2 linked regions of the Jilunia laotingensis genome follow. The protein of the gene in region 1 interacts with the protein of each later gene in a pairwise test. Links are inferred from orthologs where the notes say so. Each region holds a gene or a part of one and is shown in the gene's direction. Other genes may lie near its edges.

Evidence for each region.
Region 2: the proteins of leuS (region 1) and ligA interact in binary tests that used the Escherichia coli proteins (3 or more experiments, as listed by UniProt). The link is inferred for Jilunia laotingensis from one-to-one orthologs.

What each region holds. Positions count from the first base shown.
Region 1 is NZ_JACRTF010000001.1:1,513,739-1,529,104, reverse strand. Bases 9,589-12,942 are described here. They hold leuS (leucine--tRNA ligase), read left to right. Parts: upstream 9,589-9,910; coding sequence 9,911-12,742; downstream 12,743-12,942. Other genes in these bases: H8744_RS05820 (YitT family protein), read left to right, coding at 12,761-12,942. In the rest of the region: H8744_RS05865 (T9SS type A sorting domain-containing protein), read left to right, coding at 1-701; H8744_RS05860 (T9SS type A sorting domain-containing protein), read left to right, coding at 1,390-2,562; H8744_RS05855 (tetratricopeptide repeat protein), read right to left, coding at 3,141-4,868; H8744_RS05850 (T9SS type A sorting domain-containing protein), read left to right, coding at 5,132-6,661; cell envelope integrity protein CreD, read right to left, coding at 7,069-8,418; H8744_RS05840 (winged helix-turn-helix domain-containing protein), read right to left, coding at 8,493-8,789; H8744_RS05835 (hypothetical protein), read right to left, coding at 8,793-9,377; more of H8744_RS05820, read left to right, coding at 12,943-13,678; H8744_RS05815 (hypothetical protein), read right to left, coding at 13,740-15,059; H8744_RS05810 (C25 family cysteine peptidase), read right to left, coding at 15,064-15,366.
Region 2 is NZ_JACRTF010000001.1:3,725,328-3,742,030, reverse strand. What follows is about bases 13,810-16,703. They hold ligA (NAD-dependent DNA ligase LigA), read left to right. Parts: upstream 13,810-14,203; coding sequence 14,204-16,204; downstream 16,205-16,703. Other genes in these bases: dapA (4-hydroxy-tetrahydrodipicolinate synthase), read left to right, coding at 16,308-16,703; trmD (tRNA (guanosine(37)-N1)-methyltransferase TrmD), read right to left, coding at 13,810-14,128. Also shown: H8744_RS14490 (Nif3-like dinuclear metal center hexameric protein), read left to right, coding at 1-653; H8744_RS14485 (zinc ribbon domain-containing protein), read left to right, coding at 660-1,490; H8744_RS14480 (efflux transporter outer membrane subunit), read left to right, coding at 1,657-3,051; H8744_RS14475 (efflux RND transporter periplasmic adaptor subunit), read left to right, coding at 3,084-4,211; H8744_RS14470 (efflux RND transporter permease subunit), read left to right, coding at 4,272-7,412; H8744_RS14465 (type I restriction enzyme HsdR N-terminal domain-containing protein), read right to left, coding at 7,495-7,944; H8744_RS14460 (AMP nucleosidase), read left to right, coding at 8,006-8,782; holA (DNA polymerase III subunit delta), read left to right, coding at 8,851-9,870; H8744_RS14450 (helix-turn-helix domain-containing protein), read left to right, coding at 11,026-11,493; H8744_RS14445 (dihydroorotate dehydrogenase electron transfer subunit), read left to right, coding at 11,563-12,339; H8744_RS14440 (dihydroorotate dehydrogenase), read left to right, coding at 12,327-13,238; more of trmD, read right to left, coding at 13,451-13,809. UniProt on the Escherichia coli protein: DNA ligase that catalyzes the formation of phosphodiester linkages between 5'-phosphoryl and 3'-hydroxyl groups in double-stranded DNA using NAD as a coenzyme and as the energy source for the reaction.

The sequences.
Region 1 (15,366 bases):
AAAACGGAAATATGCGAACAGTACTTTATGAAGACAATGAAAATATGTTTGGAGGGGATACCGAATGGATTGAATCGATAAAAGGAGTATATCAATATGACGATCTCGGAAAACTGGTAGCAGACAGTTCATTCACCGTAAGTTACGAAACCAATGATTGGGTCTTTAATGAAAAAAACCTTTATGTTTACGATAAAAATGGAAATGTAACCCTCCATGAATATTACCATGGCGTTGACAATGGCACTCGTTGGAGCATATCTTCCTTTGAAGAATACGAATACGACCCGTCTAAATTGGCAGCAGAATATATTTATCCGGTATCATACGAATCGGGATGGCCGAAATTCGACAACATCGTCAATGAAAGAATAAAAGAGATCTCCCACCAAAAGGACGATAACGGTATCATGCAATTGTACGATACATACGCTTATGAATATTCCTCTACAGGAACCAGTTCCATTGAAACACCACAAATATCCGATTCGGGCAAGCTGCTTATTTATCCGAATCCGGTGAAGGAATCATTTACGTTGAACCTAGAGGACAAATATATGCCGGTGTATGTTTACGATACAGAAGGACATCTGAAAGTAATGTTCTCCAATGCGGAAGGAACATTGGATGTATCCGGCCTTCCGACTGGCATTTATTTCGTGAAATGCGGCAAGCATACAGCGAAATTAGTGAAAGAATAAGATAATCGAGACACATTTTACCAAGAACGGAGAGGTTAATACCTCTCCGTTAATTAAACCACCTACAGTGATGACAAATTAGTATTTCTAATTTAAAAGTTATTCACAAAAACCACATAAAACCATTAAAGAGCCACATATTATCCTTAAATCATGTTATAAAACACATGTTTTTATTTTGATTATTTGCAGATATCATTAAAAGCCGTACCTTTGCAATGTGTTTTTCATAGTATTAGATTTAAGGTTAACAAAGGTTGGAGTACAGCGGTACTCCTTTTTTTATGTCCATACGTCTCTTCACCCTACCGAATATCCCCCTTTCCACACATTTCTTATATTATACAAAAAGTTTTGTCAATATAAAGTTGTACTTTCAATAAAATTCTTCTGTAGGGAGATATCTAAAAAGAAAGCCCATAAACTATTAAAAAGATGATTTCACATTAAATCTATAAGTTAAATCATTAATTACCAGAAATAATATTCCATACTCACCAAATAGCCTTATCATCGGAGAAAGAGAAAAATCACCATCTATTTTAAATTCATTTATCCAATAATAAAGAAAACAAAAAGCATATTTTTATTGTATTTTATTTTACATTTGATTATAATATTAATATATTTGAAACAAGCTTAATAAACCCCGGGGACCTTTTGTACAATTATTTAATTCATTATGCTTATGAAAACTAAGAAATTACTATTAATGCTCTGTTTAGTCTGTACATCTACAGCTTTTTCTCAAAAAATGTACTTAACAAAGTCTTATTCTCCTTACATGGAAGTAAAATATACGTATGGAGAGAATGATAGGGTGATTGAAATGGAAGATCGAGCGAGCTATACCCTGAAAAGCAAATTCACATACAATGACTTGAACCAATGCATACGCGAGGATAATTATCAATTAATGGATGATGACGAGTGGCTACATGCATCATATCTTGTTTACACGTATGATGAAAATGGAAATCTGGCTACAAGGATTAATTACAACTTGGATCCTTTCTCACATGAACTCGTTAAGACAGGATTAATGGCTTATGAATATGATGACAAGCATCATTTAATCGTAGAAAATACAGGATTGTTCATGGGAGAGGAAAAGGATAAAGTAGTACCTTATATGCGTCGTACTTTTACCTATGATGAAAACGGAAAAAAGAAAACAGTACTTTATGAAGAGAACGAAGAAATGTGGGGAGATGAAGATCCTGTATGGAATGAGTCGATAAAAGGTGTATATCATTACAACGATCTTGGCAAACTGGACATCGACAGTTCCTTTACGGTAAGCTATGAAACCGGTGAATGGGTTTACTACGATAAAAACACTTATGCTTATGACAAAAATGGAAATATAACCCTACATGAATATTATTATGGAGCTGCTGACGGCACCCGCTGGAGTATTTCTTCTTTCGATGAATATGAATACGACCCGACTACATCAGCAGCAGAATATGTATATCCGATAAACCACGAAATTGTATGGCCTAAGTTCGACAATATCGTCAATAAAAGGGTAAAAGAGATTTCCCACCAAAAGGATGATGACGGAATCATGCAATTATACGATACGTATATCTATGAATATTCCCCTACAGGAACCAGTTCCATTGAAACAGCACAAGTATCAGATTCGGGCAAAATGCTCATTTATCCGAATCCGGTGAAGGAATCGTTCACTTTGAAGCTGGAAGACAAACGTATGCCGGTATATATTTATGATGCAGAAGGACGTTTGAAAGTTTCCTTCTCCGATGCAGAAGGAACATTGAATGTTTCCGAGCTTCCTACAGGCATTTACTTTGTGAAATGCGGCAAATATACAACTAAATTAGTGAAAGAATAAAAACAATTGATTTCCTATTCATCAAGAGAGGAGAGAATCAAAATTTCCTCCTCTCTCTAAAAGCTTTAAAACAAATGCCTAGATGCTGACCAATAGAAACAGAATCATTTATTTCGTTATTGTTCAGACATTTACAATTAGGATAACAGGCATTAATACCCAGTGTATTGACCATTAATACCCAGCGTGCTGAGTATTAATATCCAGCATGTTGACCTTTAATATCTGTCACGTTGGATATTGATAGCCGTCAAAACGACCATTAATCCCCATCAAAACAACCACAAACATCTCTGTCCCTTAATTTAAAAACTATTCACAAGTATCTATGGGAATCATTAAATAGGCACATATCATTCTTAAATCATGTTACAAAACATACTTTTTTATTTGGATTATTTGCAGAAGTCACCAAAAGCCGTACCTTTGCAATGTGTTTTTCATAGTATTAGATTTAAGGTTAACAAAGGTTGGAGTACAGCGGTACTCCTTTTTTTATGCCCATACGTTATGCTGAACCTATATAACACACGAGCTTACGATCTTTATTAACGAATACAAATCCGAAATAACAGTCTTCAAATTCTTCGGAGAAAATCCTCTAACGTCTCCTGCCCTTCAAGTCCAATCTTTTTTCTCATTCTGTAGCGGGCGGTTTTCACTGTTTCGGGAAGAACCGACAGCATTTGCCCGATCTGTTTATTAGTCATCCCGATCCGCACATAAGCACACAGGCGAAGATCGTTTTCAGAAAGCGAAGGAGCAATTTCTTTCAGTTTAGTAAAATATTCGGGATGCACCTTCTCAAAATGAAGCTTGAAGTACTTCCACTCATCATCCACCGTGAGATTACTCTTTATTTGTTTGCTCAACATAGCCGATTGTTCCCTGCCAAGCTCACCTTCCTCATTGAATCTCTCAACCTGTTTGAGCAACTCCTTCAGCCGATTGTTCTTTTCGGACAATATCAATGTAGTAGATGATATCTCTCTGTTCTTAGAATCTATCTCCAACTGAAATTTCTCATTCAGTAGTTTTTCATTCTGAAACAGAATAGCCAATTGATTGTTTTCCAATTCTTTCAGTTGCCTCTTGTCCTTTTCTCTTTTGCGCAGCGTCCAAAAGATATAACATGTCAACAAAGTCACAATCAAAAGGAAAGCAGAAACCATCAACATCATATTCCTACGTAACCGGGCTTTCTCTTTCATTGTACTCAATTTCATCTCATATTTTTCAATTTCCGCCTGGACAACCAGCTTGTTTATTTCCATCATTTTCAAATTAGGAAGTAACGAGTCACGATACGATTCGTATTTCTTCAAATAATGATAGGCACTATCCACTTGCCCGAGCAGCTCGAAAGATTGATTCAGGCCATATAAAATAGGTTGCAATTTAAATATTCTTTTTTGCAGCAAATAAGCCTGCCTGTAACAGTATAAAGCACTATCGGCATTCGCTTTCATCAGAAAATAAGCACCCCTGTTTACTAAAGTACTTGCCAAAACGTTCTTATTACCCAACCTTTTTGCAAGCTCATAAGCCTTTTGCGAATAGATTGCCTCCTTAAAATCTGAAGCGCTGAAAAGAGAAACCATCACACCGATCTGAAAAATCGTATCATTTTGTATCTCAAGATTTTTAATTAAACCTTTAAGAATATGCACTGATTTATCTTTTTCACCCAGTTGATACAGCGTATTACTGATATTCAATTTGTTTTTAGCCTCACAATTTATGCAATGCAGTTTCTTAAATTCATCCTCCCCTTGCAATAAGTACTTCAGAGCGTTCTCATATTCTTCCACATCATTGAACAACACTCCAAGTGCTATACAAGTCATGGCAAAATTGAATCGATCCTTCTCCTCGATAAATTCTTTTTCAAGTTTTTTAAAGATCCGGAATGCCTCAAACCATTCACCGCTCTCATGCAATAACCGCCCCTTAATGTAAAGGAAACGATTATAATCATATTTATAACGTAAAGTATCGATGGATGATAAAGTCCGGTCTACTAAATCCATTGCAGACGAATGGTCATTACCCATTTTCAACCATAAATTCCAGTAAACTGCTCTTGCCGATAAAACAGGATTTTTCTTCATATCGGCAATTTGCCGTAACTTCATGACCTCCGGACGGAACGCTTCATGAGGCAAATCCATAAAGTCTACTTCTTCCAACTTATTAGCAATAGAATCAAATTCCGAATCCACCCATTTCCACTTATAGTCATATCCATGAGCTGACTGACAAAGAAAAAAAGACAAAAGAAAATATATCGATGTGTGTTTTATCATAATACAAAAGTATGAAAAAAGGCCTGTTTACCAAAAACATATCGTACAAACAGCAGCCGAAAACGAATTTCCAAGAATCAACGATTCTTATTTTGTCCAATAATCCCGGAAAATAATGCATGTATACCTTTTGTCTACGCTTCATTTAAGGTATTTCAAACAAATCGTCCTAACTTTGTCAATGCCAATCAGAACAAATACGAAATTCTATAATAAGGTAATCTACACATCTAACTTATTGTCAAACTAAAAAAAATTGAATTATGAAACGACTCTACGCATTTCCTCTATTTCTTGGCCTCATGCTGATGAACAGTACATTAATGGCGCAACAAGAAAATGCTTTTATGAAAATTGATTATTCCACCGGTACAGCGAATGCTATCGCTCCCGATGGCAAATGGGTTGTAGGTGGAAGAGCCGGTGAAGCTTTCATATACAATACCGAGGCACATCAACTTCAGGACTTGACAGAAACAGGTACGATAATCAGTGCCAATGCAGTTAGCAATAGCGGGATTATTGCTGGAAGCTATGGCCCTAACACGATGGAATTGAAACCAGTATATTATAAAGACAGTAAATGGAATGAACTCGAAAACACAGGTTCAAATGACATCGGTGAAGCTTTTGCCATCTCTTTAGATGATAAAAAGATAGCCGGATATATATTGGATAATGCCGTAAAAAAACCGTCCATCTGGACTTTGGAAGGGAATGAATACAAAATCCACATCCTTCCTTCTCCCGAAAAGGATATATTTGGAATGAAACCTCAAGGAGCTTTGGTAACAAATATGTCTGCAGACGGGAACATACTGGTTGGACGATTCAGAGACTGGAGCGGAATGTATAATCAGATTATCATCTGGAAACTGGATGAAAGCAAAGGTGAATACGATTATCAGTTATTAGCCACCGACATGATGTATAATACTGAAGCCGAGAACCCAGGGCCATCCTTAGAATTTTCAGACTTTGTAACAGCCGAATACGGCACACCGGAATATAAAGAACAACTTGACGCTTTTAAAGCAGCGGTCGAAAAGCGCAACGAACTGATGAAAGAATTTTATAAAGGTGTTAGTTTGGATATAGGTTCGGTTCCTCTCAGCTACAACGGTCAATACTTGGCAACCAGCATTACGATGCCCGATCCGGAAGATACATCAAGCTCAATCAATCACCCCATTCGCTTTGATCTGAAAAACAATACCAATGTGATTTTCAGTAAACAAAGCGATAACATCGTATGCTCGGTAACAAATGAGGGACTTCTCATGACGGCATCCCCTTACAATGACCTTGTAAGAAACTCTTATATCATTAAAGATGAAAACCAAGAAGATCTTTTACCATTAAATGAATGGTTGAAAGAAAAACATAATTTCGATATCGATGCTGAATTACCTGAATCAGAAGATAATGACAATGTTATGACCGGCACTGCATTTCTCAGTAAAAACGAGCGGAATATTTATTCATTTATTTTTGACGTGAACAGTTTCACCTATATAAACTTCTGTATCCAATTATCAGATAAACTAAATCCTACTTCCATCAAAAATATTGAAACCCCAACCAATGAAATAATAGCGTATACAAAAGGACAAACCTTGTATACCAACGCCATTTCAGGAAAGGTGGATGTCATTGATTTGGTAGGCAAGATTGTTTACAGCACCACTATCAACGATAACGATATTGATCTTGCATACTTACCTAAAGGCGTCTATATAGCAAAAATCATATCGGGAGCAAAAGAAATTTCAAAAAAGATTATAATCAGATAAAGGTTTCCTATAACAATACAAATTCGATATAAGATTTCAAGATATATTCCGTGTTGAGATGGCTTTTTAAAGAAAGCCATCTCATTTGTGTATTCAATAAATATCTCTGCCTACAAATTACGAATTGATACTAAATTCTTACTAAAATCTAATAAGTGATAGTCATTTCTTAATTCGTGTTATAAAACATCCTTTTTTATTTGTATAATTTGCAAATATCATCATAAGCCGTATCTTTGCAATGTGTTTTTCATAGTATTAGATTTAAGGTTAACAAAGGTTGGAGTACAGCGGTACTCCTTTTTTTATATCCATACTCTAGCTTTATCTAAAAAAGCCCGGAAAGGACATTTTATTCATCTCCCCCCGGGCATTCACTCTAGGAATATATAAATAGTCAAGTTTAGTTACTCATTGAACCAATCGATCTTCTTTGAGAAATACATTACGGCAGCCAATATCACAAACAACCCAAGACTTCCGGCAAGCAGCGCATAGGTTTCCAACTGAATGAGAATAAATATATACACATACAATATTATCAACAATCCGCCCATAATAAAGGCCGGTTTCTTTTTCTTGATAATCCCTAACATATACCCGCTAACCAAACCGATCGTAAGTACAGCAGATATCAGATAAGCCATGTTGAAACCAAGATGCTCGGATATGGAAAGTAACAAGCTGTAGAAAAGACACAATGCCAGACCAACCAACAAGTATTGCAAAGCGTGTATTCGAGTCTTCTCCATAATTTCTGTAAAAAATATCACAGTAAACGTCAACAGTATAATCAAGACCGCATATTTGGCGGAACGCATGGATTGCTGGTACTGTTCGACAGGAACTTTCAGGTTCACTCCGAAATCGGAATCAGCAATATCACTGACTACCATCGCTGAAGGGTCTACCAATACCTGAGAGTAATTACGGTTGAGATTCAGCACCTGCCATTGGGCTGAAAATTCATCTGCGGTAACGTCCCGATTTTCCGGAAGAAAACTACCAACAAAGCTGGGAGTATTCCAATTAGCTTTCAAATTGACTTTCGTAGTTTTGCCCAACGGAGTGAAGTTGACGGACTGAGAGCCTTTCAACCGTATCTTCATCTCATAAGGAATCTTCTGCTCTCCTTTCAGGGAGGAAAGGTCAACTAAGGTATGTACACCGGTATTTTTAATTCCAAGTCCATCCATTCCGGGTTCAAACACGTAGACAGAATCATCTATCGCAATACTGACCTGCTCACTGATTCCACGCATATCCGTGAGATTAAAACAGACAGCAGCTTTATCAAACCGTATCAAGTTCATATCGACACCACTTTTCCGAAGTTCTTCCGAACTGAAATAACCTTTGAAGAGCAACTCCGATTGATAAACATTAACCTCATAAATTCCTCGACGAAGCAGCTCGGTATGCAACTTTCCATCTACCATGAGTTCATCAGGAAACAATACTACATTGCTGACAACAACCTTTGGTTTTCCGTCAACTTCAGTCGTAACAGGATATTGTAAGTTAAGATAAGGGCCCGTGACGGTCTGTGCCAAGCTCCATTTTTGACTTACTTCATCGATTGCCTCCTCTTGCGTACGCCCTCTTTCGGAAATCATTTCCTTGATCATTATCATCGGAATAAGTAGCAACAGAATCAATACCCCGATAACTACTACTTTAATCGTTTTCGAAAAACGATGCAAACAGCCGTTGGCTTGTCTTTTCGTCTCATTCAGGTTTTCATTAAAATCATCCATACTTAGAATAGTGTTAAGTGAATTATTAGAATAGTTATTATAAGATTCCCATTACGCCAATTGCAAAGATCGCGTCAAGTAGATTTCAAGAAACTTTCCAATGCATCAATGTGCGCTTTAAATGCTTCCCTCCCTTGCGGAGTGGCTTGGAAAGTGGTTTTCGTCTTCCTTCCCACGAAAGCTTTCCGGCAGACAATATAACCAAGCTCTTCCAACGCTCGAGTATGGCTCGCCAAATTGCCATCCGTCAATGAAAGCAATTCTTTCAGGGAATTGAAATCGGCTTCATCATTAACCATCAAGACAGCCATAATCCCCAATCTGACCTTGCTCTCAAATGCTTTGTTTATATTCTGAAATGCTTCTATCATCAATTACTTTTTCCTTTCGTACTGCAAATAAAATAATACTCCATACAAGATGTGGAATCCACCGAACCCGATAGTCCAGAACATTAATGCATGCCCTTCAAAAAAACAATCGATAATGCCCAGACAAAGAAACGAGTACCCCAGCCAGCCTAAATTAGAATAGGTAAACTTAGAAGCATTGACTAACGAAAGTCCATAAAATAATAACATGACGGAAGAAATCAGACCATAATCCTTATGCATGAGCAAAGCAATACAAAACAAACCGCCTACCAATAATGGCAAAGAGAAATTCCATGCAATACGATAAGTTATTTTACTGAAAAACTTTTGCCCTGTCTTTTTCGCCTTATACCAGGAGAGTATATAAGCGGTAATCGCTGCAGCGACTAATACAACGGAAGCTATTACTATCAACTCCACATGGGAAGCTCCCGAACTAAGTGTTCCGACTGCCAAGTAAGAGCCTATCAACGAATATATCCCGGCCAAGACTGCAGTCATGCCACTAAGAGAAACAAACCTGGAGGACTTTTCCATCAACTCCTTTATCTCATTTACTGATTCTAATGCTTTATTCTTATCCATATAAAAGTACTTTGCGCTACAAAGTAAAATAGAAATTATCAAAGAACAAAACAATATCAGAAAAAAATGAAATCGGGATGCAATTCTTTCAAATTACATCCCGATTTATTACCCCTTAAACACATCTCTGTGTTCAACCTATTGAATTTATGTCAGAAATCTTATCTTTAGAGTGTTTATAGATTCATTTTTTTGATTGCTCAAAGATAAGAAATAAAATTCATAAAAGCAATATGTAAAAGCATTTATTTTTCCTGCAAAATAAAATCTTTTCAATGGGTAGCAGTTTTCGACTCATGAAATACCGAAAACAGGAGTATATCTCAGCCACTAAATATGACTTTTACAGGAAATAGATACCGCAAAAAATCCGCTATTTAAAGGACTATCGGCATAATGCAATTGAAAAGACAAACAAATCATTGTTTTTTATACTACTACGCTATAAATCTGAAAATAAACCTTTAAATTTGCACCGTTTATATTAAATAGAGGTCATAACATAGTATTCAACAATAACTAAAGAAATCAATATGGAATATAATTTCAGGGAGATTGAAAAGAAATGGCAGAAACGGTGGGTGGACAATAAAACTTACCAAGTGAAGGAAGATGAATCGAAACAAAAATTCTATGTGCTGAATATGTTCCCTTATCCTTCGGGAGCCGGGCTGCATGTAGGTCATCCGCTGGGATATATTGCTTCGGATATCTACGCCCGATACAAACGCCTGCAAGGTTTCAATGTTCTGAACCCGATGGGATATGACGCTTACGGCCTGCCTGCCGAACAATACGCCATCCAGACCGGACAGCACCCTGCAATTACGACTGTCAACAATATCAACCGTTACCGCGAACAATTGGATAAAATAGGTTTCTGTTTCGACTGGAGCCGTGAGATACGTACCTGTGACCCTGACTATTATCACTGGACACAATGGGCATTCATCAAAATGTTCAACAGCTATTACTGCAATGATAAGAAACAAGCCCGCCCTATCGAAGAGCTGATAGAGGCTTTCGGAACCATCGGAACAGAAGGTCTTAACATAGCCCATGGCGAAGAACTCTCATTCACTGCCGATGAATGGAAAGCAAAAAGTGAAAAAGAGCAACAGGAAATACTGATGAATTACCGGATTGCTTATCTGGGAAACACGATGGTAAACTGGTGTCCTGCGCTCGGCACAGTACTTGCCAACGATGAAGTAGTGGACGGGGTTAGCGAACGTGGCGGTTATCCGGTGATCCAGAAAGTGATGCGCCAGTGGTGTTTACGAGTATCTGCCTATGCCCAGCGTCTGCTCGACGGACTGGATACGGTAGACTGGACAGATTCCCTGAAAGAAACCCAACGTAACTGGATCGGACGCTCGGAAGGGGACGAAATGAAATTCAAAGTAAAAGACTCGGATGTAGAATTTACCATCTTCACCACCCGTGCAGACACGGTATTCGGTGTTACATTCATGGTGCTTGCACCGGAAAGCGAGCTGGTGGCGCAACTCACTACTCCCGGTCAGAAGGCAGAAGTCGATGCTTATCTGGAGCGTACCAAAAAACGTACGGAACGCGAACGCATCGCTGACCGCAGCGTCAGTGGCGTATTCTCAGGAAGCTATGCCATTAATCCGTTAACCAACGAAGCAATTCCTGTATGGATCAGCGATTACGTGTTGGCAGGATACGGTACGGGTGCTATCATGGCAGTGCCTGCACATGATAGCCGCGACTACGCTTTTGCCAAACATTTCGGCCTTGAAATTCGTCCGTTGATAGAAGGATGTGATGTCAGCGAAGAGAGCTTCGATGCCAAAGAAGGCATTATGATTAACTCTCCGCGTCCCGGTACACCCGAAGGAGGGCTGGTACTGAACGGACTGACTGTAAAAGAAGCCATCGCCAAGACAAAAGAATATATCAAAGAGACTGGACTGGGACGAGTCAAAGTTAACTTCCGCCTCCGGGATGCCATCTTCTCACGCCAACGTTATTGGGGCGAACCGTTCCCCGTCTACTATAAGGACGGTATGCCTTATGTGATCGATGAATCCTGTCTGCCGCTCGAATTACCGGAAATTGACAAATTCTTGCCTACTGAAACCGGTGAGCCTCCATTGGGACATGCTACCAAATGGGCATGGGACACAGTGAACAAATGCGTGGTAGAAAACGAGAAGATCGACCATATTACCATCTTCCCGCTCGAACTCAATACAATGCCCGGCTTTGCCGGATCATCCGCATATTACCTCCGTTACATGGATCCTCACAACGAGGAAGCATTGGTTGCTCCTGCTATAGACCGGTATTGGAAAAACGTAGACCTGTATGTGGGCGGCACCGAACATGCTACCGGACATTTGATTTATTCTCGTTTCTGGAACAAATTCCTGCACGATCTGGATATATCTGCGGTTGAAGAGCCCTACCAAAAACTTGTCAACCAAGGAATGATTCAGGGACGCAGTAATTTTGTTTACCGCATTAAAGATACCAATACATTTGTATCACTGAATTTAAAAGATCAATACGAAGTCACCCCTATACATGTAGATGTGAACATCGTATCCAATGATATTCTCGACATAGAAGCCTTCAAAGCATGGCGTCCCGAATATGAAACGGCAGAATTCATTCTTGAAGATGGTAAATACATCTGTGGCTGGGCTGTCGAAAAAATGAGTAAATCTATGTTCAATGTGGTCAATCCGGATATGATCGTTGAAAAGTACGGAGCCGACACACTTCGCATGTACGAAATGTTCCTTGGTCCGGTGGAACAATCCAAACCGTGGGACACGAACGGCATCGACGGTGTACATCGCTTCATCCGTAAGTTCTGGTCATTGTTCTACAACCGCAACGATGAATATCTCGTTAAAAACGAACCAGCCACGAAAGACGAACTGAAAGCACTACATAAACTGATAAAGAAAGTTAGCGGGGACATCGAACAATTCTCATATAACACTTCTGTCAGTGCATTCATGATCTGTGTCAACGAACTCAGCAACCTGAAATGTAGCAAAAAAGAAATACTCGAGAAGCTAATCATTGTTCTGGCTCCCTTTGCTCCACATGTATGCGAAGAACTATGGGAGACACTGGGAAACACCACTTCCGTTTGCGATGCACAATGGCCGGCTTTCAATGAAGAATACCTAAAAGAAGATGTGGTAAGCTATACCATCTCTTTCAATGGAAAAGCACGCTTCAACATGGAGTTCCCGGCAGATGCAACAAGTGATGCCATACAGACAACCGTACTGGCAGACGAACGTTCACAGAAGTGGACAGAAGGCAAAACACCGAAAAAAGTAATTGTAGTTCCGAAGAAGATTGTAAACATTGTGATATAACGACTCATACTTATTTATATGCATAAACCTACCAAAGCTGAAGTGAGGAGAGAAGTCAGGGACTATCTGTTCATCACATTGGGATTAATCAGTTATTCGTTCGCTTGGGGACTTTTTCTGATTCCTTACCAGATCACTACCGGAGGAACTACCGGTATCAGTGCTATTATTTATTATGCTTCAGGATTTCCTATCCAGTGGTCATATTTCATTATCAATGCTATCCTGATGACATTCGCCATCAAGATACTGGGTCCGAGGTTTAGCATAAAAACAACGTATGCCATCTTCATGATGACTTTCTTCCTGTGGTTATTCCAATATTTGGTAAACAACTATCTGGTGACACCGGACATGACCCCGGACGGTAAACCGCTTGTATTAGGCAAAGGCCAAGACTTTATGGCATGCCTCATAGGAGCCTCCTTATGCGGTTTGGGTTTAGGTATCGTATTCAATTGCAACGGAAGCACGGGTGGTACGGATATCATAGCCGCCATTGTCCATAAATACAAAGATGTTACATTAGGGCGTATGGTTATGCTTTGTGATGTCATCATCATCAGTTCTTGTTATTTTGTCTTCAATGACTGGCGCCGCGTCATATTCGGTTTTGTCACCCTGTTCATCATGGGTTTCGTATTAGATTATATCGTCAACAGCGCCCGCCAATCCGTACAATTCTTTATCTTTTCGAAAGAATATGAGAAGATAGCCGATCGGATAACAAAAGAAACCCATCGTGGCGTGACCGTACTCGATGGTACGGGATGGTATAGTAAAGGCAATGTAAAAGTATTGATAATACTCGCTTATAAACGCCAATCGGTGGAAATATTCCGGTTGGTGAAAGACATAGACCCGAACGCATTCATCTCTCAAAGCTCGGTAATCGGAGTGTACGGAGAAGGGTTCGACAGGTTGAAAGTAAAATAAAAAGGTAATAAAGTTACAGGCGAGAATAGGAATTTTATTCCTATTCTCGCCTGTAACTTTATCATACTACAATAAACTGCACAGATTCCCGGCTATTATCTGAGCGAGAAAGTACCATGATATAATTTCCTGCATGAAGATTCTCAAGAGGGATTTCCATAATACCATTTCGAACAATCACATCTTTAGTCAACACTAATAATCCATTAAAAGCATATATATCCATTCGAATGAAATCGGCTTCTGAAAAAGAAACAATCAACTTCCGTCCCTTTATCGGATTATCTAGAATCCTATAAGCAGGAATTGATTTATATTCAGAGATAGGAAGTATTGATTCACAAGTACATCTGTAACCATCACAATAAAGAGATTTACCATTATGCCGGACACTGAGTAACATTGAAATATCACCTGTCGGTAAATTTTGAAAAGGCCTAGTAAAAACATATTCTCCACCTATTCCCTCTGTACAGGCATCTTCTGCTGGATAAACATATCCATATTCAGAAGTTATGTCATTGAAATAAAACTTTCGACGGAGAATACCTTCTATTTTCAAAGTATCGATATGCAAAACCTCCAACTTCTTTCTATTACCACAAATATATTCATCATATTCTATTTGATCTCCAACCATCAAATTGAAATCATAAATCAATTCTTCTTTTGTTTCAGAACTCTCATTATAAGGCTTTCCAACAAAATAAATCCGTTGATCTTCTTCACGGATAGCACCTTCATATTTCTTAACATCAGGTTGACTACAAAAGTTTCCATAAATCTTCTTATAAGTTTTCCCTAAAATCAATGTGTCTACATCACTTATTATAGTCTTATACCCGTCCATTCCCCAATGGGCACTTGTAATCCACTCACAATTACCATCCATTATAAAAGATTGATATTGATAACTAGTTTTTTCTGTAATAGGATAACAATAATCCAAATAAGAATTAGAATAACCATATACATAATAAATTTGGTTTGGTTGAGAACTTACTTCAGAGGTTACAACCAAAAAGATATTTATTACATCTAAATCTACTTGAATTTGATATGATAAATCTTTCAAACATTTATTATCAATCCCGTTTTCGTCTGTGATTTCCGTTTCACGAATAAAGATGGAATCATTAGACCAACTTACTTCCACGTCTATAGTACTATTAGAAGAATTCACCAAAATATCCTTATGAGAAATATCAAATAAATTAGAACCATTTTCATGATACGAAAACGTCTCATTACGTTGATCTATCGTTTTATCCAGACAATTACTTAATGTAATCGTTTTTACTTCAACTGTTTGAGAATCAGATTGAGCAAAAAGACAAACATTAAATATACAGCATAAAATAAAAAATAATAGCTTATCCATAACACTAATTATTTAATTTAATTTCAAATTCAGCACCTAATTCTATCTCAGTTCCGGCATCCAATGTAACACCATCCGACACTTCTAAAACAAGGTTAGACCCTGATTTAACCTTAAAATCTCCACTTCCTTTATAATTATTAACAGAATTACCTGTAAATATCTTACTACCTTTAATATAGTGTGAACCAACAACTGATTCATTTTGTAAATATATAGGAAAGACATAAGGAAAATAATTATGTTTATAAAATGTCAAAACATAATTTTTCGGTAAGTTTGTGAATGTAGTTGTCTGTCCTACTCG
Region 2 (16,703 bases), 2.2 Mb from region 1 along the record:
GTAATGCTCTGTTCTCTGTTGGATGCGGTCATATAGGGAACTATGACTCGTGCAGTTACAACATTGAAGGAGAGGGGACATTCCGTGCCCAAGAAGGAGCAAATCCTTTTTCCGGAACCATTGGAGAACTACATAATGAAAAGGAAGTGCGAATTGAAACCATTTTTCCCGTATATAAAAGAGGAGAAGTCATACGTGCTTTGATTTCAGCTCATCCTTATGAAGAACCGGCATTTGATATTTATCCGTTACAGAATTCTTGGATACAGGTCGGTGCCGGAATAATAGGTGAGTTAGAAGCTCCTGAAAGTGAATTGGAATTTTTGAAACGCATCAAGAAAATATTCGAAGTCGGATGCTTGAAACATAATAAATTGACCGGCCGAGAAATTCAAACCGTTGCTTTATGTGGTGGAGCAGGTGCCTTCTTATTACCATTAGCTATTCGTAATAGAGCAGATGTTTTTATTACTGGAGAAATTAAATATCATGATTATTTCGGTCATGAATCTGATATTCTGATAGCAGAGATCGGACACTACGAAAGTGAACAGTATACAAAAGAAATTTTTTATTCCATAATCCGGGGTTTATTTCCTAATTTTACACTCCAATTGAGTAAAGTGAACACGAATCCCATAAAATATTTATAAAGTAATATGGCTAAAGAAGCAAAAAAAGATCCAAATGAGTTGACCGTGGAGCAAAAGTTAAAAACTTTATTCCAATTACAAACCATGCTATCTGAAATTGATAAAATCAAGACTTTAAGAGGTGAACTTCCTTTGGAAGTACAGGATCTTGAAGACGAAATCGCTGGTTTAAGCACTCGTATTGATAAGATCAAAGCTGAAGTAGATGAATTAAAATCAGCTATTGCGGGTAAAAGAGTAGAGATCGAAACCGCCAAAGCTTCGGTCGAGAAATATAAGTCACAACAGGACAATGTGCGTAACAATCGCGAATATGATTTTCTTACGAAAGAAATTGAATTCCAGACACTGGAAATAGAACTCTGTGAAAAAAGAATCAAGGAATTTACTGCTGAAGAACAAGAAAAATCAGAAGAAGTAGCAAAAAGCAATCTTGCATTGGAAGAGAGGCAGAAAGATCTTGACCAGAAGAAAAACGAGTTGGATGAAATTATCTCTGAGACTAAGCAGGAAGAAGAAAAATTGAGAGATAAAGCAAAAGACCTAGAAACAAAAATAGAACCACGCCTATTGCAATCTTTCAAACGTATACGTAAGAACTCACGCAACGGTTTGGGTATCGTATATGTGCAACGTGATGCCTGTGGTGGATGCTTCAACAAGATTCCACCTCAGAGACAGTTGGATATACGCTCACGCAAAAAGGTGATAGTTTGCGAATACTGTGGACGCATTATGATAGACCCGGAATTAGCAGGAGTAGAAATTGCCCCAAAATTAGAAGAAGTTCCAGCTCCAACCACCAAAAGAGCTATTCGCAGAAAGAGCGCTGAATAATAGATATATCTAAAATACTTTTATACATCACAACAAAAAGAGGGTCTATACACCCTCTTTTTTATTATCTGCCTACTATAAGTACTATAGCCTCACAAACCCAACCTTTTCATAAACAAACTCATAATTTAGTTGTTTCCTTTTCATTTCTTAATAGCCTAAGCTTATGAATATACGTATGTGGAGCTTACTGCTCTTTATGTTTCTTTATGCTGTAGCATCAGCACAGACAACGAATCGTTATTTGGATACCCCTTTACCTTCATCGTGGGAGGAGGGGGGAGAAGTGTTTCAACAAATGCTTCCTGTAAATGATCAATGGTGGAAATCATTTGGAGATCAGACTTTAGATTCGCTAATTGCCATTGCTATAGACCAAAATTACTCCGTTCTAACCGCTATTGATCGAATGAATATGGCAAAAGCCAATTTACGAATGGAACGAAGCAGTTTCTTCCCTTCACTAGGTATAAATGCAGGATGGACTAAACAACAAACAAGCGGTACTATCAGCGAACTACCTCAATCAACACAACATTATTATGATGCTACTTTAAACATGAACTGGGAACTGGATCTTTTTGGGAGTATCCGGCAACGCGTAAAGGCGCAAAAAGAAACTTTTGCCGCCAGCAAAGAAGAGTATACTGCTGTAATGGTCTCTTTGTCAGCACAAGTTGCTTCAGCATACATCAACTTGAGAGAGCTGCAACAAGAATTACAAGTGGTAGAAAAGAATTGTGCTTCGCAAGCCGCTGTACTAAAAATCACGGAAGTAAGATTTAATACAGGCCTCGTCTCAAAACTTGATGTAGCACAAGCAAAATCTGTATATTATAGTACTAAAGCATCCATTCCGCAACTGGAATCAGGTATTAACCAATATGTCAATACATTAGCTGTATTACTGGGAATGTATCCACAAGAAATACGTCCTTCACTTGAGCGGATAGGGGATTTACCCGATTACATGGAACCAATAAGCATTGGTTTACCAGCTGACCTGCTAATGAGAAGGCCTGATATACGGAGTGCCGAACGGCAAGTTAACGCTCAGGCTGCACTAGTAGGGGCATCTAAATCAGATTGGTTGCCACAGGTCTTTCTTAAAGGAGCTATTGGATTTTCATCAAAGGATTTTAAAGACATGTCTAACCATAAAAGTTTCACATATGAAATAGCCCCTTCTTTGACTTGGACTATATTCAGTGGAGGGAAATTGATGAATGCCACTAAATTGGCCAAAGCACAATTGGATGAATCTATCAATCAATTCAATCAGACTGTTTTAACTGCTATTCAGGAAACAGAAAATGCAATGACTTCATACAGCAATTCCATAAAGGAAATCGTTGCCTTGCGTGAAGTACGTAATCAAGGACAAGAAACATTAACCTTGTCTCTGGATCTTTATAAACAAGGTCTCACTCCTTTCCAAAATGTGTTGGACGCACAACGTTCATTATTAAGTTATGAGAATCAACTTGTACAAGCGCGAGGGAATTCTTTGTTACAGTTGATTGCCCTTTATCAAGCATTAGGTGGAGGGTGGAATAATTGATTTTATGAATTAAGAATAATAAATTACGGATTATGAAAAAACTAATGTATATCCTCCTCGTTTTGCCACTTCTTACAGGTTGTGGAAATAAAAAAGAAGCTACCGGAAGGACGATGCCTATACCTGAAATAAGCGTAGCCAAACCCATTATCAAAGATATCGTACTCACCCAAGATTATCCGGGTTATTTAACTGCAGAACAAACTGTAGATCTGGTCGCCCGTGTAAACGGTACATTGCAAGCGACTTCCTTTTCTCCAGGAAGCAAAGTAAAAAAGGGACAACTTTTGTTTATCATCGAACCGACCATCTACAAAGATAATGTAACACAAGCAGAAGCTGCGCTTAAAACAGCACAAGCCCAACTGACTTATGCACGAAATAACTATACCCGAATGCGAGAAGCTTTAAAAAGTGATGCGGTCAGCAGAATACAAGTGTTACAAGCCGAATCGGCAGTCGCAGAAGAAACTGCTGCAGTAAGTAATGCTGAAGCAGCTTTAAACACGGCTCGTACGAATTTGGGATATTGTTATATCCGGGCTCCTTTTGACGGAACCGTCAGCCGGAATACAGTCGATATCGGTAGCTATATCAGTGCTGCCATACAACCTGTTACGTTAGCTACTCTTTATAAAGATAACAAGATGTATACTTACTTCAATGTTGCAGACAATCAATGGCTTGCAATGTTAATGAGTAACAATCTCAGAACAGGAGTTAATAACGAAATGTCACAGCTTCCTAAAAATGTAACCGTAAAGTTGGGTAAAGACGGAAGCCAGACTTATCCGGGTACACTTGACTATTTATCACCTAATGTTGATATCAATACAGGAACACTTACGATCCGGGCCAACCTTGAAAATCCGGATGGATTGCTCAAAAGCGGATTATATGTCAGCATTACTCTTCCTTATGGTGAACAAAAACAGGCTCTATTAGTCAACTCCGCTTCAATCGGTACAGATCAATTAGGAAGATATCTCTATGTCGTAAATGACTCAGATATTGTAAATTACCGTCATGTTACCGTTGGACAGCTTATAGAAGATACTTTACAACAAATTACCAGTGGCTTATCCCCACAAGAACGATATGTTACAAAAGCATTGATGAAAGTAAGAGATGGAATGAAGATACATCCTTCTTCCAAATAAGGTCAGAAGTATCTGTCCTCATTAATAACTCTATTCAACAACCTTTTTAATTATTGACTTATGTTTTCAAAATTCTTCATCAACCGACCTATTTTTGCTACTGTTCTGGCACTTATTATTGTGGTAGCAGGTCTGGTGACACTAAATATATTGCCTGTTGCGCAATTTCCAGACATAACACCACCCACTGTACAGGTCTCTGCTTTCTACCCTGGAGCAAATGCCGAGACTGTAGCTCAAACAGTAGGTATCCCCATTGAACAACAAGTTAACGGTGTCGATGGAATGCTTTATATGTCATCCACTTCATCATCATCAGGTGCATATTCATTAACTATTACTTTTGCAGTAGGTACGGATGTGGATATGGCAACAGTACAAGTACAGAATCGGGTAAGTGTCGCTCAATCCTCGCTTCCCGAGCCTGTAATAGTACAGGGGGTCACAGTACAAAAGCAATCGTCAAATATCGTTATGTTCCTTACAATGTCTGCCCAAGATTCTATTTATAATGGACTTTATTTAACTAATTATGCTAAACTGAACTTAGTAGATCAATTAACACGAGTCCCTGGAGTTGGTGCCGTCAACGTAATGGGTGCAGGAGATTATTCCATGCGTATTTGGTTAGATCCTGAGGCAATGCGCATTCGTGGTATTTCTCCGGCAGAAGTCTATCAGGCTATTCAGGCTCAAAATATGGAAGTTAGTGCTGGAACTGTTGGTCAACCTATTGGGAAAAATAATACGAATGCATTTCAGTATAGTTTAAGTGTGAAGGGACGACTTTCTTCTCCCAATGAATTCGGGAATATCATTCTTCGAAGTGAGGAAGGAGGGAGGATGCTCCGATTAAAAGATGTAGCACGTATAGATCTCGGTTCAGGATCTTACAATGTTGTTTCCCAACTTCGTGGTAAGCCAACGGCTGCGATTGCTATTTATCAACAACCTGGTTCCAATTCATTGGATGTATCAAAAGGTGTAAAGGCCAAAATGCAAGAGCTTGCCACCAACTTTCCTTCAGGAGTTGAATATAGTGTTACATTAGATACAACAGATGTCATCAACGAATCTATCAACGAAGTATTAGTAACTTTTCTCGAAACAACTTTATTGGTAGTACTTGTCATATTTCTGTTCCTGCAAAACTGGCGTGCTGTCATTATTCCATGCCTTACCATTCCTGTATCTCTCATCGGTACACTTGCAGTAATGGCTGCTTTGGGATTCTCTATAAATACTTTGACATTATTCGGTTTAATATTAGCTGTAGCAATTGTAGTAGATGATGCCATAGTGGTAGTAGAAAATGCTTCACGGCTGTTGGAAACCGGTCAATATTCTCCACGTGAGGCTGTAACGAAAGCGATGGGAGAAATCACCGGTCCCATTGTTGGTGTGGTACTCGTACTTCTAGCTGTTTTTATTCCGACAACGCTGATCAGTGGTATTTCCGGACAATTGTATAAACAATTTGCCTTAACCATTGCTGCCTCTACAGTACTCAGTGGATTTAACTCATTAACTTTAACACCTGCACTTTGCGCTTTATTTCTAACCAAGAGTAAACCATCTAAATTTTTTATTTATAGAGGGTTTAATAAAGCATATGATAAAACGCAAGGACTATATGACCGTATAGTGAAATGGCTATTGGAACGACCGGTAACGGCTTTTATTTCATATGCTGTCTTCACTGCCATAGCAATCTTATTATTTACAAAATGGCCGTCTACTTTCGTTCCTGATGAAGACGACGGATACTTTATCGCTGTTGTACAACTGCCACCCGCATCTAGTTTGGAACGTACCCAAGCTGTTGGAAAACAGATTAATGCAATCCTTGATACTTATCCGGAAGTGAAAAACTATATCGGAATTTCCGGTTTCTCAATTATGGGTGGCGAACAGAGTAACTCAGGAACCTATTTTGTTGTTCTAAAACCATGGGGAGATAGAAAAGGCAAAGAACACACAGCTGCTGCAGTAGTTCAACGGTTCAATGAAATGGCATATGGTATACAAGAAGCTCAAATTTTTGCAATGGTGCCACCTGCTATACCTGGACTCGGAGCTACCGGAGGTTTGCAATTACAACTGGAAGATACCCGCAACCTAGGACCAACAGAAATGCAACAGGCTATTGGCACTTTACTAACTAATTATCGCTCCAAACCAGCATTAGCCTCTGTCAGTAGTCAATATCAGGCTAACGTCCCGCAATATTTTCTGAATATCGATCGAGACAAGGTACAATTTATGGGTATCCAATTGAACCAAGTTTTTTCTACATTAGGCTATTACATGGGGGCAGCCTATGTAAATGACTATGTACAATTCGGTCGGATCTATCAAGTAAAAATAGAAGCAAGTGATCAATCCCAAAAGGTAATTGACGATGTAATGAAACTCAGTGTTCCAAATGAAAAAGGAGAGATGGTGCCTTTCTCATCCTTCACTCAATTAGAAGAACAACTGGGACAGGATCAAATTAATCGTTATAATATGTACCAAACAGCCGCAGTAACATGTAATGTCGCTCCCGGACATTCTTCTGGAGAAGGTATCCAGCAAATGCAGGAATTAATTAGCGAGCAATTAGGAGGAGAGTTTGGTTATGAATGGACTTCTGTCGCTTACCAAGAAACACAGGCAGGAAGTACAACAACCATCGTTTTCCTTATGGCATTATTAGTAGCCTTCCTTGTATTAGCAGCTCAATATGAAAGTTGGACCAGCCCGATAGCTGCAATCATGGGATTACCAGTCGCTTTATTAGGTGCAATGATCGGTTGTTTCATTATGGGAACACCCGTAAGTATCTATACTCAAATCGGAATAATCTTACTTATTGCTCTTTCAGCAAAAAACGGTATTCTTATCGTAGAGTTTGCTCGAGATTTCAGAGCAGAAGGAAATTCGATCAGGGATGCAGCATATGAAGCAGGACATGTACGGTTAAGACCTATCTTAATGACATCCTTTGCCTTTGTATTAGGAGTAATGCCTTTGCTATTTGCAACCGGTGCAGGTGCAGAAAGCCGCATCGCCCTAGGAGCTGCAGTTGTATTCGGAATGGCAATGAATACCATTCTCGCCACAATTTATATTCCGAGCTTCTATGAATTAATGCAAAAGTGGCAGGAACGATTCTCACGCAAGAAAAAAAATACGCAAACTAACGAAACTGTAAAATAAAAAAAGAATTGGAATACAAATTACATTATCATATATCCATTATTTCGGTAATTTGTATTCCAATTCTTCTTGCTATAAATACTCATAATACTTTATAATCCGGAATATCATCAAGAAATGTATAACACTGATTATTATAATCCATCTTACAACAATAGTGATGCATACCATTACTTACTATCAAATAATCAACTCTCAATACCAAATTATAACGGGTTATCTGATCAAATACAGCTTGTGTTATATTGATATGTGGTGCTTTGTATTCTATAATCATCCTTGCTGTTAGATCCCTTCGGTATAATACGGTATCACAACGTTTCTTTGTACCATTTAAATTGAGTAATACCTCATTAGCCATTAACGCGCTCGGGTATTCTTTATAGTTAATAAGAAAATGAACAAAATGTTGCCGTACCCATTCTTCAGGTGTCAAGGCAACATATCGTTTACGAATCACATCGAAAATAACATTTTTTCCGTTTCGTGACACTATTTTTGTATCAAAGATAGGTAAGTTTAACGATAACATTTCGTATTTTTGTAAGTTAAATAATGGCTCTTTTAAAGAGCGCACAAATTTAATGAATCTTATGAAAACAAAAGAAGAAATCGTAACCAATTGGTTACCCCGGTATACAAAACGTAGTTTAGAGGATTTTGGAGAATATATTTTGTTGACAAACTTCAACAAGTATGTAGAAATATTTGCCGAAAAATTTAACGTACCTATATTAGGACGAGATGCAAACATGATATCCGCCAGTGCAGATGGCATTACCATCATCAATTTTGGTATGGGAAGCCCCAATGCGGCCATTATCATGGACCTATTAAGCGCCATTCATCCTAAAGCTTGTCTGTTTTTAGGTAAATGCGGTGGTATTGATAAAAAAAACAAAATAGGCGACCTTATTTTACCAATCGCTGCAATTCGTGGTGAAGGAACTTCGAACGATTATTTTCCCCCAGAAGTGCCTGCATTGCCAGCATTTATGCTCCAACGTGCCGTATCTTCTTCTATCCGTGACTACGCGCGTGATTATTGGACAGGAACTGTTTACACCACAAACCGCCGTATTTGGGAACACGATGATGCCTTTAAGGAATATCTGAAAAAGACCCGCGCCATGGCCGTTGATATGGAAACTGCAACTTTATTCAGTTGCGGTTTTGCCAACCACATACCGACAGGAGCATTGTTATTAGTTTCTGATCAACCTATGATTCCCGAAGGTGTAAAAACTGATAAAAGTGACAATATAGTTACCCAAAACTATGTAGAGGAACATGTAAAAATAGGAATTGATTCTCTACGTATGATTATTGATGAGAAAAAAACAGTAAAACACCTAAAGTTTGATTGGTAAACATAAAACAAACTAAAGTTTCTTGAAGGAAAATCTCAAGAAACTTTCAATTCATAAATTTTATATCAATGGCAAAACAAGAACTGAGTTGCGATGATATCCTCAAAGAATTGAGGGCAATGCAATATCGCCCTATTTATTACTTAATGGGGGAAGAATCATACTATATCGACTTGATCACTGATTACATCACAGAAAATGTATTGACTGAAACTGAAAAAGAATTTAATCTAACCATTCTATATGGTGCAGATGTTGATGTGGCTACTGTGATAAATGCTGCTAAACGCTATCCGATGATGTCAAAGTATCAAGTTGTAGTTGTAAAAGAAGCACAAGCCATTCGTAATATTGATGAATTATCTTTCTATTTACAGAAGCCACTACCTTCAACGATACTTGTCGTATGTCATAAGCACGGAGTTTTAGATAAAAGAAAAAAATTAGCTGCAGAAGTTGAAAAGACAGGTATTTTATTTGAATCGAAAAAGATAAAAGAATCACAGCTACCTGCTTTTACCAGTTCATATATGAAGAAAAAGGGGATTGATATGGATCCAAAGGCAACCGCTATGCTGGCTGATTTTGTAGGTACTGACCTGAGCCGTTTAACGGGAGAATTGGAGAAACTTATCATCACACTTCCTGTAGGACAGCACCGTATTACACCAGAACAAATAGAGCGGAACATAGGTATTAGTAAAGACTATAATAATTTCGAATTACGTAGCGCTTTAGTAGAAAAAGATATTCTCAAAGCAAATAAAATAATAAAATACTTTGAAGAAAATCCAAAAACCAATCCTATTCAAATGAGTCTCTCTTTGCTTTTTGGATTTTACTCTAATTTAATGCTAGCATATTATTCTCCTGAAAAAACAGAACAAGGAATAGCTAATTGGTTAGGATTAAGATCTCCTTGGGCTGCCCGAGATTATCTCATTGCTATGCGACGTTACAGTGGAGTAAAGGTCATGCAAATTATTGGGGAAATACGATATGCAGATGCAAAATCCAAAGGTATAAATAACAACTCTGCAAATGATGGAGATATTCTTCGCGAATTGGTGTTTAATATTCTCCACTAATTAAACCTAATACTACACATCTAAATTTTCACTATGTAAATTTTGAATTTGTCCGTAACCTTGATGCCTATTTGATCTTCACCCTAACCCTATCATCTTGCTTCATTATAGGGTGTATATAGGCATCAAAAAAGTGAACATATCATAATACATATCCTCATCTATTTCAAAAAATACCTTTCTATAAAAATCTGAATACATAATCTTTATTTCTCTTTTAAGTATATCTTAAATGAACAAATAATAAACTCTATAATTAAACGAAAATAGTTTATGATCTAATAATATATATATTGATTAAGTTCAATATATTTCCATACTTATTCTACACATCACAATCATTAATCATTTATTTTCAAATATATACAATATACCATTTAAAACTTAAACCTATATTACATTCTAAAATCATTACAATAAGTGATCACAATATTATGAATATCAATAGATTAATTATTTATTAACATCTATAGAATCAAAAAAAAGAAAGCATATGTAAGATTGTATATAAAAGTTACAGAGATTTTTAATTAAAAAGGAATATTTGATATATAAGTAAATAATTTTTATTTGTATAGCAGAGTTTTATTGATGATATTTAATTCATTACCTCTGACAATTATTTACTTATGTAAATAATTAAATTAACAACAATACTATTAACGATTGAAATATATCACAATCGAAATAATCACAACCGATTCACGTTTATAATATAGATGTATCGCAAAAAATAATCCTGATAAACATATGTAATAATAAGATGGTTAACATTTCTATCTATTGCAACTATAATACTATAAATCACTAAATTATAATATTATACTCAATAAAAGATACAATTATTTATGCATGAAAGCAGTAAACGAGTGTGATCATCATTAAATATGAAAATAAATAAATAGTAAACTACTTTATATTAAATGATTAATCATTTAATATAAACTTTCACTTTAATATAAAATATACTTTTCATATATACAACCATAAACGTAAATCACAATCGAAATATAATATTAACGATCGTAATATTTTAAATATTCACACTTTTAATTTGCTAATGTAAAATCATATATTTACCTTTGTAATCCCCTAGTACAAGGTACACATATGTAAATATACACAAATATAAGCCATTTGTAAAAATAGAAAAATATGGATATTAAAGATAGAATTAAAATGATTATGGAGCATGAACAAATGACAGCTGCGGCATTTGCTGAAAGCATCGGAGTGGCTCAAGCAACTATTTCTCACACTTTGGGAGATCGTAATAAATACCCCAGTACTGACTTTATCATGCGCCTACATGATAAATACAACCATATCAGTTTGGATTGGCTTTTAACAGGAAAAGGGACAATGACCGGTGAAGAAGAAGTCTCAATATCTCCAAAAAAGGAAAATTACCCACTTTTCGCTTCTGAGAATCCACTAAATTCTGGCAATGGGACAAATATTTCAGAAAATCGCAAGGAAATCCCCTTAGAAAAGCCATTAAACACCCCTAAAGATATTGTAAAACAAGAGATTATATACAAAGAAAGACCTGCACGAAAAATCACTGAAATAAGAATTTTTTTCGATGATAATACATATGAAACCTTTCGCCCTGAAAAATAAAAAGGATAACCGAGAGTTTACACATTTTCCCGTATCTTTGCAATCAAAATATAAATTTAAACTCAGTATATGAAAAAATTTATTTTAGACTTGACAGTAACTGAGAACCTCCAACTACATACAAATTATGTGTTGTTAAAGCTAACATCTCAGTCACTACTCCCCGAAATGTTACCGGGACAATTTGCAGAAATACGGATTGACGGCTCTCCATCAACTTTTTTACGCCGTCCAATCTCTATTAATTATGTAGACCGAAAAAGAAATGAAGTATGGTTTTTAATTCAACTTGTGGGTGATGGAACACACCAATTAGCAAAAGCCAAACAAGGAGACGTAATCAATGCTATAATGCCCTTAGGCAATTATTTTACAATACCGGAAAATCCTTCTAATAAACTTTTATTAGTAGGCGGTGGCGTAGGAATAGCCCCAATGCTTTATTTAGGTGAACAACTTGCTAAAAATGATTGTAAACCCACTTTTCTTTTAGGAGCACGCACGGATAAAGATCTCTTGCAGTTAAATGATTTTTCTGCATATGGAGAAGTTTATACTACAACGGAGGATGGAAGTTACGGTGAGAAAGGATACGTTACCCAACACTCCATCTTAAAAAAGATACAATTTGAACAAATTTATACTTGTGGTCCCAAACCGATGATGATGGCAATAGCTAAATATGCAAAGAGTAATAATATACCATGTGAAGTGTCATTAGAGAATATGATGGCATGCGGTATCGGTGCTTGCCTTTGTTGTGTAGAAAATACCGATGAAGGTAATCTGTGTGTCTGTAAAGAAGGACCTGTTTTTAATATAAATAAACTACTATGGCAAATTTAAAAGTAAACATAGGTGAATTACAAATGAAAAATCCGGTAATGACTGCTTCAGGCACATTCGGATACGGTGAAGAGTTTGCCGATTTCATTGATATTGCGCGAATAGGTGGTATTATTGTAAAGGGAACGACCCTTCACAATCGTGAAGGAAATCCATACCCGCGTATGGCAGAGACCCCTTCTGGTATGTTAAATGCTGTGGGACTGCAAAATAAGGGTGTACATTATTTCACTGAACATATATATCCACGTATTAAAGATGTTCAGACAAATATGATTGTAAATGTCTCCGGATCCGCTATAGAAGACTACATGGAAACGGCTCAAATTATTAATGAACTTGACAAAATTTCTGCCATAGAGTTAAACATTTCATGCCCTAATGTAAAACAAGGAGGTATGGCTTTTGGAGTTACTTCTAAAGGTGCCGAAGAAGTAGTAAAAGCAGTACGATCAGTTTACAAAAAAACACTCATCGTTAAATTATCACCAAACGTAACTAATATTACAGAAATAGCCCTTGCCGCAGAAGCAGGAGGTGCCGATAGTATTTCATTAATTAATACATTACTCGGTATGGCTATTGATGCCGAACGTAGACGACCTGTCTTATCAACAATAACAGGTGGATTGTCCGGAGCTGCGGTAAAACCCATTGCATTACGCATGGTTTGGCAAGTAGCAAGAGCGGTAAATATTCCTGTCATTGGATTGGGTGGCATAATGAATTGGAAAGACGCAGTAGAATTTTTACTAGCAGGAGCAACGGCTATTCAGATCGGTACTGCAAATTTTATAGATCCTGAAGTTACCATCAAAGTAATAGATGGTATAAATAATTACCTAGATAGACATAAATTCGAATCTGTCGATGAAATTATAGGTGCATTAGAGGTATAATTGAAAACATACAATAACCCTTCGCAGGGTTTAAGATAGAGAATTGCTATTTCCATTAAATGCAAGTATTTGAATTAAGAGTGTCAATAAGCAAACTTAGATAAGCCTTTTTTACACTACTGAAATAATTGATCCTTTACTTAAAATGCATAAATAAAAAAAGAGGAAGATAAACACATCATCATCTTCCTCTTTTTTATTTACACCTTAGATTATTCTTTTAATAAGTCCGGCCGTAGCATTTTGGTACGTTCCAATGACTGTTGCAATTCCCACTCTTTTATTTTTGCCTCATGACCTGATAAAAGAATCTCCGGCACCTTCCATCCATTATATTCTGCTGGTCGTGTATAAACTGGAGCTGCCAGCAAATTATCTTGAAAAGAATCGGAAAGAGCAGATTGCTCATCTGATATCACTCCTGGAATAATTCGAATAATGGCATCTGATATTACAGCCGCAGCTAATTCTCCACCCGTCAATACATAATCACCAATACTTATTTCCTTCGTTATAAAATGTTCTCGAATACGATAATCAATTCCCTTGAAATGTCCACAAAGAATTATAAGATTTTCCGCTAATGAGAGACTATTAGCCATTTTCTGATCAAATTGCCCACCATCCGGAGTCGTGAATATAATTTCATCATATTCACGCTCTGCTTTCAGAGCATTTATGCAACGTTCAATAGGCTCTATTTTCATCACCATACCTGCAAATCCCCCGAAAGGATAATCATCGACACGTCTATATTTATCCTCAGTATAATCGCGGAGATTATGAATATGAATTTCTGCCAAGCCTTTGTTTTGAGCACGTTTCATTATAGAGCAACTGAAGAAACCTTCAATCATCTCTGGAAGAACAGTTATTATATCAATGCGCATAATCTTTAATTTTCCGCAAAATTACAAATATTAAAAGATAAACCTGTATTTTTGCCTGAAACAATCTTGGAAATTATGACTGTAAAAGAAAAAATAGAAAATCTTCGTGCCGAACTTCACCGGCATAATTATAATTATTATATCCAAAATGCTCCTGAGATTTCAGACAAAGAGTTTGATGACATGATGCATGAACTGCAAAACTTGGAACAAGAACATCCCGAATACAAAGATGATACCTCGCCAACCATGCGTGTTGGCAGCGATCTGAATAAAAACTTCACTCAGTATTCACACAAATATCCGATGTTGTCACTAGGAAACACATATTCTGAAAACGAAGTTGCCGAATTCTATGAGCGGGCAAAGAAATCTTTGAATGAAGATTTCGAGATGTGTTGTGAAATGAAATATGACGGAACTTCCATTTCCTTGACTTATGAAGATGGCAAATTAGTCCGCGCAGTAACACGGGGTGACGGGGAAAAAGGAGACGATGTAACAGACAATGTAAAAACAATCCGATCAATCCCGCTTGTGTTACATGGAAATAATTATCCAAAATCGTTTGAGATCCGCGGAGAGATATTGATGCCTTGGGAAGTATTCGAAGAATTAAACCGCGAAAAAGAATCCCGCGAGGAATCTTTATTCGCTAATCCTAGAAACGCGGCATCTGGAACTTTGAAACTACAAAACTCTTCAATTGTAGCCTCTCGCAAACTCGATGCATATTTCTATTATTTACTGGGAGAAGAACTACCTTATGACGGTCATTACGAAAATCTACAAGCAGCATCCACTTGGGGATTCAAAATTTCAAAGGCTATGCGTAAATGTCATTCTCTGGAAGAAATTTTTGATTACATCAAATATTGGGATGTAGAAAGAAAAAATCTACCTGTAGCAACGGATGGTATCGTATTAAAAGTAAATAGCTTAAAACAGCAGAAAAATTTAGGATTTACGGCTAAATCTCCGCGATGGGCTATAGCATATAAATTTCAGGCAGAACGGGCACTTACCAGACTTAACTTAGTCACATACCAAGTGGGACGGACAGGTGCCGTTACCCCGGTTGCCAATCTCGATCCGGTACAATTATCAGGCACCATTGTTAAACGTGCATCTTTGCACAACGCTGATATTATTGATGGACTTGATCTTCATATCGGAGACATGGTATATGTTGAGAAAGGTGGCGAAATTATTCCCAAAATTACGGGAGTTGATACAGAAGCACGTTCTTTCATGCTTGGTGAGAAAGTTAAGTTTATTACGAACTGTCCAGAATGCGGAAGCAAACTAATCAGATATGAAGGAGAAGCTGCGCATTATTGCCCAAATGAGACAGCCTGTCCACCACAAATCAAAGGCAAAATAGAACATTTCATAAGTAGAAAAGCCATGAATATAGACGGTTTAGGGCCTGAAACAGTAGATATGTTTTATCGTATCGGGCTCATCAAAAACACCGCAGACCTCTATAAATTAACCGTTAATGACATAAAAGGGTTGGAACGAATGGGTGAAAAGTCAGCAGAAAATATTATTAACGGTATAGCGCAAAGCCGGGAAGTTCCATTTGAACGAGTTATTTTTGCATTAGGAATCCGTTTTGTGGGTGAGACAGTTGCAAAAAAAATAGCAAAAGCTTTCAAAAACATAGAAGCATTGGAGAAGGCAAATTCAGAATCACTAGTAAGTGTCGATGAAATCGGAGAAAGAATAGCTCAAAGTATACTAAGTTATTTCGCTAATGAATCAAACCGAGAATTGGTTAACCAATTAAAAGCAGCAGGTTTACAATTCCAACTCAGCGAAGAGGATTTAAGTAATCATACTGACAAACTTGCTGGACAATCCATTGTTATTAGTGGTGTATTCACTCATCATTCACGTGATGAATACAAAGATATTATTGAAAGAAATGGAGGCAAGAATGTGGGAAGTATTTCAACAAAGACCAGTTTTATATTAGCAGGTGAAAACATGGGGCCAGCAAAACTTGAAAAAGCCAATAAACTTGGTATAAAGCTAATGAACGAAGAGGAGTTTTTAGATCTTATTTCGTAACATTTTCATGCCAGATTCTTATTTTATATAATATTTTTGCCGGGAAAATTGAAATTATTAGTACTTTTGCAATCAAATTATTTAGAGATTATTATTAATACTCATGATACAAACTAAATTGAAAGGAATGGGGGTAGCACTGATTACTCCTTTCAAAGAAGATGAGAGCGTTGATTACGATGCATTGATGCGGATGGTGGACTACTTGTTACAGAACAATGCAGATTTTCTGTGTGTATTGGGTACGACGGCTGAAACACCTACATTGACAGAGGATGAAAAGAAGAAAATAAAAAAGATGGTAATTGACCGTGTTAATGGGAAGGTACCTATTTTACTTGGAGTAGGAGGAAATAATACTCGCGCAGTTGTAGAAACTTTAAAAAACGACGATTTCACCGGGGTAGATGCTATATTATCTGTAGTACCTTATTATAACAAACCTTCTCAAGAAGGCATATACCAACATTATAAAGCGATTGCAGAAGCAACAGAATTA